Linked DNA regions of Xanthocytophaga agilis. The protein of the gene in region 1 interacts with the protein of each later gene in a pairwise test. Links are inferred from orthologs where the notes say so. Each region holds a gene or a part of one and is shown in the gene's direction. Other genes may lie near its edges.

Evidence for each region. Proteins that work in one complex are often made in the same cells at the same time.
Region 2: the proteins of leuS (region 1) and ligA interact in binary tests that used the Escherichia coli proteins (3 or more experiments, as listed by UniProt). The link is inferred for Xanthocytophaga agilis from one-to-one orthologs.

Annotation. Positions count from the first base shown.
Region 1 is NZ_JASJOU010000013.1:244,659-249,585, forward strand. What follows is about bases 669-4,002. They hold leuS (leucine--tRNA ligase), read left to right. Parts: upstream 669-1,006; coding sequence 1,007-3,802; downstream 3,803-4,002. Other genes in these bases: QNI22_RS29745 (ATP-binding protein), read left to right, coding at 669-872. Outside these bases: more of QNI22_RS29745, read left to right, coding at 1-668; QNI22_RS29755 (hypothetical protein), read right to left, coding at 4,208-4,912.
Region 2 is NZ_JASJOU010000003.1:15,321-19,149, reverse strand. The notes cover bases 853-3,826. They hold ligA (NAD-dependent DNA ligase LigA), read left to right. Parts: upstream 853-1,296; coding sequence 1,297-3,357; downstream 3,358-3,826. Other genes in these bases: QNI22_RS10520 (DUF6913 domain-containing protein), read left to right, coding at 3,421-3,826; QNI22_RS10530 (hybrid sensor histidine kinase/response regulator), read right to left, coding at 853-866. Outside these bases: more of QNI22_RS10530, read right to left, coding at 1-852; more of QNI22_RS10520, read left to right, coding at 3,827-3,829. UniProt on the Escherichia coli protein: DNA ligase that catalyzes the formation of phosphodiester linkages between 5'-phosphoryl and 3'-hydroxyl groups in double-stranded DNA using NAD as a coenzyme and as the energy source for the reaction.

The DNA of each region.
Region 1 (4,927 bases):
AGAATGAAGAATTGCATTCCCAACAGGAAGAAATTGCGATGCAACGGGATAAACTAAGCGCTCAGTTTGAAGAGCTTATGAAAGCCCAGCAGATCATAGAAGAACAGAATAAGACCATACGACAACGAAATAAGTCGCTGAAGAAAGAAGTAGACATACGTACGCAGGAACTGGTAGATTACAATCAACAGTTGGAACAGTTCGCTTTTATTACTGCCCACAACCTCCGATCGCCCGTTGCCCGTATTCAGGGACTAGGTACACTACTTGAACTGGCAGAAACGCAAACAGATATTGACCCTAAGGATGTTACAAAAAAACTAATAAAAACAGCCTATGACCTGGATCAGGTCATTAAAGACCTGAATGCGATTCTGGAAGTAAAAAAGAACAGCACTAAAATTTTATCAGAGGTTAATCTTTATCATGAACTTGAGAAGGTAAAAGCTAATCTGTCTAAAGAAATACAGGATACAGAAACCGAACTACAAGTAGACTTTTCGGAGGTATTTCTGTTTTTATCCATTCCAGCTTATATAGATAGTATTCTTCATAATTTAATTAGTAATGCGATCAAATACCGACATCCGGATCGTACACCCATTATACGTATCCGAACCTGGCAACAGGAGCAAACCATTGGCATGGAAGTAAGTGATAATGGTCTCGGCATAGATCTGATGGCGTATGGCAAAAATGTATATCAGCTTTATAAACGTTTTCACTTTCATGTGGAAGGCAAAGGCTTGGGACTATATCTTGTCAAAACACAGGTAGACGCTCTGGGAGGTCGTATTGAACTTGAAAGTGAAGTAAACAAAGGTACTACCTTCCGCATTTATCTTACCCCAGGCAAAGAATCTGGTATCTAAATTACCTTTATTTGTTAATACAAGCCAATCTATTTTATAGCAAGTACAGTTATTTTTCTGCTCCCTCCTGCATTTCTGCAAAAATCCTTACTTTTGCGCTTCGTTTAGAACCTCTTAAACCGAAAATAACCTGTATGTCTGAGTACAACTTTCGTGAAATAGAAAAAAGATGGCAGCAACGCTGGGAAGAACAGCAGACCTATCGTACAGATGTAGACGCCAGTCGTCCCAAGTACTATGTACTGGATATGTTTCCGTATCCATCCGGAGCCGGATTGCATGTGGGGCATCCACTGGGTTATATAGCCTCGGATATTGTATCCCGCTATAAACGTCTGCAGGGTTTCAATGTGCTGCATCCGATGGGATTTGATTCGTTTGGTTTGCCAGCAGAACAGTATGCAATACAAACCGGACAGCATCCTGCCGTTACAACAGAAAATAATATTGATACGTATATCAGTCAGCTGAAGAAAATAGGATTCAGCTACGACTGGAGCCGGGAAGTACGTACGTCTGATCCTAAGTTCTACAAATGGACACAGTGGATTTTTATGCAACTGTTTAACCATTACTATGACAAGGATGCAGATAAGGCTCTTCCAATCAGTAAACTAACCGAACACTTTGCAAAACAGGGTAATTGTGGCATTAATGCAGTATGTGATGAGGATACGCCTGCTTTTACAGCAGCAGAGTGGAATGCAATGACAGATAAGCAGCAACAGGAGTTGTTGTTTAAATACCGTCTGACTATGCCTGATGAAGCCTATGTAAACTGGTGCGCGGCTCTGGGTAGTGTATTGTCTAACGATGAGGTAAAAGATGGTGTATCTGAAAGAGGTGGCTATCCGGTAGAGCGTAAACTGATGAAACAGTGGTCTATGCGGATTACTGCCTATGCAGATCGTTTACTGGATGGATTAAACGAGATTGACTGGTCTGACTCTATCAAAGAACAGCAACGCAATTGGATTGGCCGTTCACAGGGGGCGAGTGTACAGTTTGCGATTGAAGGAAACAATGATAATCTGATTGAAGTGTTCACTACAAGGGTAGATACCATTTATGGTGTAAGCTTTATTGTACTGGCACCTGAACATGAGTTTGTGTCATTCCTGACTACGCCTGAGCAGAAAACCGAAGTAGATACCTATGTAAAATGGGCAGCATCCCGTTCAGAAGTAGACCGGATGTCAGAAGTAAAGAAGGTGACAGGAGTATTTACAGGAAGTTACGCTATCAATCCATTTAATGGAGAGAAAGTACCTATCTATCTCGCTGATTATGTACTGGCTGGCTATGGAACAGGTGCTGTAATGGGTGTGCCTTCCGGTGATCAGCGGGACTGGAATTTTGCAACCCATTTTAGCCTGCCGATTATTCCTATTCTGGATTCTCAAAAGGATATGGATAAGCAAGCAGATGCTACCAAAGAGGGACGCTATATCAACTCTAGTATCATCAATGGTATGGAGTACAAAGAAGCTACAGCTACCCTGATTAAGTGGCTGGAAGAAAGAGGTTTGGGTAAAGGTAAGGTACAATACCGTCTACGCAATGCGGTATTTAGCCGTCAGCGTTATTGGGGTGAACCAGTACCTGTTTATTATAAGGATGGTCTGCCGCAATTAATTGATGAGCAGGATTTGCCATTGCTATTACCCGAAATTGATAAGTATCTTCCAACTGAAACGGGTGAGCCACCACTGGGAAGAGCCGAGAACTGGAAATACAAAGGACAGTATGAATATGAATTGAGTACCATGCCTGGATGGGCTGGTTCCAGCTGGTATTTCTATCGGTATATGGACCCTCAGAATGACAGTGAGTTTGCATCCAAAGAGTCTGTTGACTACTGGCAGAATGTAGACTTGTATCTGGGAGGTTCAGAACATGCTACCGGACACTTGTTATATTCCCGTTTCTGGAATCACTTCCTATATGACCTGGGTCTGGTTCCTCAGAAGGAGTATGCAAAGAAGCTGATTAATCAGGGGATGATTTTGGGACGAAGCAATTATGTCTATCGTGTGAAATCTTCTGAAGGAGAAGGAAAAAACCCGGTATTTGTATCATACAATCTGCGTAAAGAATATGAGACAACTGCGATTCACGTAGATGTAAATATTGTTGAAAACGATGAATTGAATGTAGAAGCATTCAAAAAATGGAGACCAGATTTCCAAAATGCAGAATTCATCCTGGAGGATGGAAAATATATTTGTGGCTGGGAAATCGATAAGATGTCAAAACGTTACTACAACGTTGTAAATCCTGATGATATTGTAGCCCGTTATGGAGCTGACACATTACGTATGTATGAGATGTTCCTGGGACCATTGACAGATGCTAAACCCTGGAACACCAATGGCATCAGTGGTGTACATAACTTCCTGCGTAAACTGTGGCGGTTATTCTATAACGAAGACAATGGGAACCTGCTGGTAACAGATGCCGAACCAACCCGCGAAGAGTTGAAGTCACTGCATAAAACCATCAAAAAGGTAGCGGATGATATTGAAAACTATTCATTTAATACAACGGTCAGTGCCTTTATGATTTGTGTGAATGAATTGTCTTCTCAAAAATGCAGCAAGCGGGCTATTCTGAGCGATCTGATTGTGATTTTGTCACCATTTGCACCTCACATCGCAGAAGAACTGTGGTCTATCTTAGGACACGCTACCAGCGTTACTAAGGCATCCTATCCGGTGTTCAATGCATCTTACCTGACAGAAGATAGTTTTGAGTATCCCATTTCTATCAATGGAAAGGTACGTATCAAAATGACCTTCCCGGCAGATGCTCTTCCGGCAGATATCGAGCAATCAGTATTGGCAGAAGAAACAGTACAGAAATGGCTGGAAGGTAAAGCACCGAAAAAGGTGATTGTAGTACCAAAACGGATTGTAAACGTGGTAGTATAAGTAGTTTACAATTAATGTATATATACGAGGTTCGGAATTTTCTGAACCTCGTTTTTTATGTCATCTGTCCTTCCACAATAGCTTTAAAAGAGAATTAGAATATAATTGAAAAAACAACTAACTTTTAACAGAATTTATACAAAGGAAAATAATGTATGGAGATACTACTAGAAGTAGTTTTTATATTGATCTTCAGATATGTCGGAGCATTTGTTATATGGTTATTTACCATTTTCAGGAGACCCTATACAAATATTCTTGAAATGGATGCATATTTTCTCGGCATATTGGGTATGACAGCAACAATGTTGACATTTTTGGGAGTTTGTAAACTTTTTCAGAGTATATACCTATAGTATAGAAATGTGAGGCTGTGAATCAAATGATGAGAAAGAAGGAAGCCTTCTAGACTGCATGTTCCAGAATACAGAGTGCAATGGAGGCATTTTTTGCAAGTTCTTTGTCTTGATCTTCAAAGTAAAAGAAACCATTCTGAAGGATTTCTTTGCGTTCTTTTATCCAGCTGATAAGTATAGCTATTGATTCGCTTGACAATTCTCTAAAGCCTGCCTTTAAGTTGGGTAACTCATCATAGTAGCTATGAATGAGATCAACAAAATTTTGAAAGCTATAATCTTCAAAACTAAGGTTCCAGCGCGTTAGCATTGGCTCAATAGCTCCTGTCAGCTTATAGATCTCTAGAAAAGTTTCTTTGTCAAAATACGACTGATTCTTGATGAGATCCGTCCACCAGGCAAACAGAAAACGAGTGAGAACATCCTGTTCCTCTTTTTTCCAGTGACGCCAATCTCCATAGGTTAGTTTTCCTAAAACAATGAAAGTGTCAACAGGAAAAGAAGTAGTTGCCAAAAGTTCGAATATTCGAGGTAAATAATGTTTGAAATCCGCTGTATCGCCCCAGGTTGTCATGGCTTTGAAGGTATATTTTGCCAGATCATCTTCACTAAGCTGTCGAAGGGACTTTGAGTGAATAGCTTCCTGATCTGCATCTGACACACAACAAGGACATCCATCTATTGCTGATCTGGCATAATAAACGGAAAAGGTAGAGTATATACTTTCAATTGCCTGTTGTAACTCTTCTGTCATGGTATGTACTCAATT
Region 2 (3,829 bases), on another replicon or contig:
ACCTCAACTACAGTTACAATAATAAAATAACGGCCTATCTTATACCAGGCGGGCAAAGTTTTGCGTAAGTGGAGAAATTGCAGACAAAAGATAACAATCATGATGGCTGTTAAACTTCCCGTTATAAAAACAGCTCTGTCCGACCACCAACTGGGAGATGACCATAACCATTCGTTTCCATATCCACTGAGAGAAAGTAAAAAGAATGCAATCAGAATCAGATATAATACATAATAAAGATAACTAAGGTCTCTGAGGAAGACATACAAAATGAAGTTATAAACAGCCATCACAAACAGAATCCCATAAAAGATTCCCTGCCAAAACTGTTCAATATGATCTTTTTTCTGAAAAAAGGTTTCGGATTCAATGAGAACAGGCAGATCCAAAGGGCCATCTCCCCATACATACAGATAATAGGTTTGAGGAGTAGCCGATTGTGGCTTTATGCTAAATATAGGATACTTATAGGAGTAGAGTTTCGTGGTTTGTGATCCCCACTCTTGTACCTGAAATCCGGAATCTCTCTGAGGAATATACAATTTAGCATGAACCAGCAATGGATTGTGTATGGAAAGAATCCAGTTTTTATCAGGAGGAGACAGAATAGTAAACCGTAGCCAGTAACCTGCCTGGCTGAAACCCAGACTATAATTAGGATGAGCTATAAACCTGTTTTGGAAAACAGGAGATTGTATCTGAGTAATGCTGAGCGATCGGTTTTTGTCTTTCAGCATTTTCAGATAAGGGTTCAGGTTATAGGTTACTGAATCATTCTGAAGTTTTAGACTATTTTGGGCATTGCTTATCGGTAATAAAAAGAATTGAAATATCCAGACTACTATGCTATAAATGAAAATTCGCATAAAGGATTGACAAACAAATAATAAATTATGTACAATTTTCTGGAGAAAAGACTCATCAAGCAGAAGATTGGCTCATTGATCAGGGATAACTAAACTTCCCTTGTATAGTTGCTGGTTAATTATAACGCAAATATAGACTTTTGTTGAAAAAATTCAATTTAATGTTTGCTTGATATAGTAAACATATCTTAAAAGTGAGGTTTGTATCATGTGATTTTATATTAAAATGTGTTTTTTGACTTGTAAAATAGGTGTTAATAAATGTATGTATCTGTTGGATAGTGAGTTATATTGAAAGGTTTTATTCTTGTTTCTACCAGAAATAGCTGTTGTGTTGAGTACGGATAAATAAGGAAATAGTTACTATAAAACAGATTTGATTTTCTTTTCCTATCTTCCCACCTTTGCAGTTGAACAATCCGCTAGTATTATGACAGAATCACAGGCCCAGTCCCGCATAAATGAGCTTACTGAAAAGATAAATTATTACAACTACCGTTATTATCAGGATAGTATATCTGAAATTTCTGATTACGATTTTGATGTCTTGCTGGAAGAATTGACAGGTTTGGAAAAACAATTTCCTCAATTTCTTCAGCCTGATTCTCCTACGCAGCGGGTAGGAGGGACCATTACGAAAAACTTTGCCTCTGTCAAGCACAAGTATCCCATGTTATCACTGGGTAACAGCTATTCAGAAGAAGAAATTAAAGATTTTGATACCCGTATTCGTAGATTGATAGATCATGAATTTGAATATGTATGTGAACTGAAGTTTGATGGAGTGGCTTTGAGTCTGACGTATAAAAACGGGGTGTTGGAGCGTGCTGTTACGCGTGGTGATGGTGTACAGGGAGATGATATTACAGCCAATGCCCGAACCATCCGATCTATTCCATTGAAGATTTATGGTGACAATATTCCAGCTGAATTTGAGGTAAGAGGAGAAGTGTTTATGCCCTGGAAGGTTTTTGAACAACTGAATCAGATGCGGGAGGATATTGGAGAAGCTCTGATGGCAAATCCCCGCAATGCAGCTTCGGGTACATTAAAGCTTCAGGATTCAACAGAAGTGGCCAAACGGCAGCTGGATTGTTATATATACTACCTGCTTGGTGAGAATCTGCCTTATCAGACTCACTCTCAGTCAATGGAACAACTGACAAAGTGGGGATTTCAGGTATCGCCAACCTATCGGGTTTGTAAGACTATTGAAGAGGTAATGGATTATATTCATTACTGGGATACAGAAAGATTTAATCTGCCTTTAGGAACAGATGGAATCGTGCTAAAAGTTAATGCCTTTGAGGTACAGCAGGAACTGGGATTTACTGCAAAAAGTCCACGCTGGGCAATTGCTTATAAATACAAAGCACTGGCTGCTGCCACACCATTGGAATCTGTTAGTTATCAGGTTGGACGTACAGGAGCTGTTACACCTGTGGCTAATCTGAAGGCTGTATTACTAGCTGGTACAACAGTGCGAAGAGCTTCATTGCATAATGCCAACGAGATTGCCCGTCTGGACATTCATGAAGGGGATACACTGTTTATTGAGAAAGGGGGAGAGATTATTCCTAAAGTCACAGGTGTTGATCTGACTAAACGGAACGAGGGTTCTGCTCCCGTACAGTTTCCGACAACCTGTCCTGCCTGTAATACTGCACTGGTACGGATTCCAGGAGAGGCTGCCTATTACTGCCCTAATGAACTGGAGTGTCCTCCACAGATCAGAGGTCGTATTGAGCATTTTATCCAGCGTAAGGCAATGAATATGGATAGTCTGGGCGAAGGAAAAATTGAATTGCTGTATGATAAGGGTTTGGTACATAGTCCCGCTGATTTATATAAGTTGAGTTATAATCAGCTTTTTGGATTGGAAAAAGTGATAACCAATCCAGATACAGGTGAGGTACGTCGGGTTTCTTTTAAACAGAAGACAGTCGAGAATATGCTGACTTCTATTGAAAAATCCAAGGCTGTTCCTTTTGATCGGGTACTGTTTGCTTTAGGGATTCGTTATGTAGGAGCAACGGTTGCAGCAAAGCTGGCCGCCTATTTTGGAAATATAGATGCTATTTATCAGGCAACGGTTGAGCAACTGATGCAAGCGCCTGAGATTGGTGGTAAAATTGCTGAGAGCATTGCCCGTTTTTTTGCTGAGCCACGGAACGTTGAGTATATACAGCAACTAAAAGAGGCTGGTGTACAGATGCAGATGGAGATGCGCGAACTGGTTATGGAGAGCAATGCACTGGAAGGCAAGTCATTTGTAATTTCAGGAGTATTTGTGCACTTTGATCGGGATGTGTTAAAAGACAAGATTATTGCCAATGGAGGAAAGGTCTTAAGTGGTGTATCTGGAAAGCTGGATTATCTGCTGGCAGGTGAGAATATGGGGCCATCCAAACTGGAAAAGGCAGAGAAACTTGGTGTTAAGATCATTTCCGAGCAGGACTTTCTGACAATGATAGGAGAGACTGCCGGATAAAATATAGTATATCTATCATTATAAATGAAAATGATAGACGAGAACAACCACTGAAAACAAAAAATGAAAATTGCTGACTATTTTCTAAAGCGCAAGACAGATCAACTGATTCGGAAAGGTAGATCAGAGGATGCTGTCATGGTATCCTTACCAGAGGCAAAAGATATTGGTATCCTTTTTCTGGAGGAGGAGGGACAACAACAAGCTTTAAATAAGTTTGTGGATGAGTTGGTGAGAGATCATAAAAGAGTGCGTGCACTAACATTTTTTGAGAACTTTCATAGTAATCCATATCAGTTTAAGTTCGATTTTTTTACCAAAAAGGAGATCTCTCTGTTTGGTGACATACAGAATGAGAAAGTAAGTCAGTTCATTGATTTTCGTTTTGATTATTTATTTTGCGTAAGCAGGCAAGTTTTTTTACCTTTCGAATATATTCTGATGCGAAGTCATGCTAAATTCAGAGTAGGAT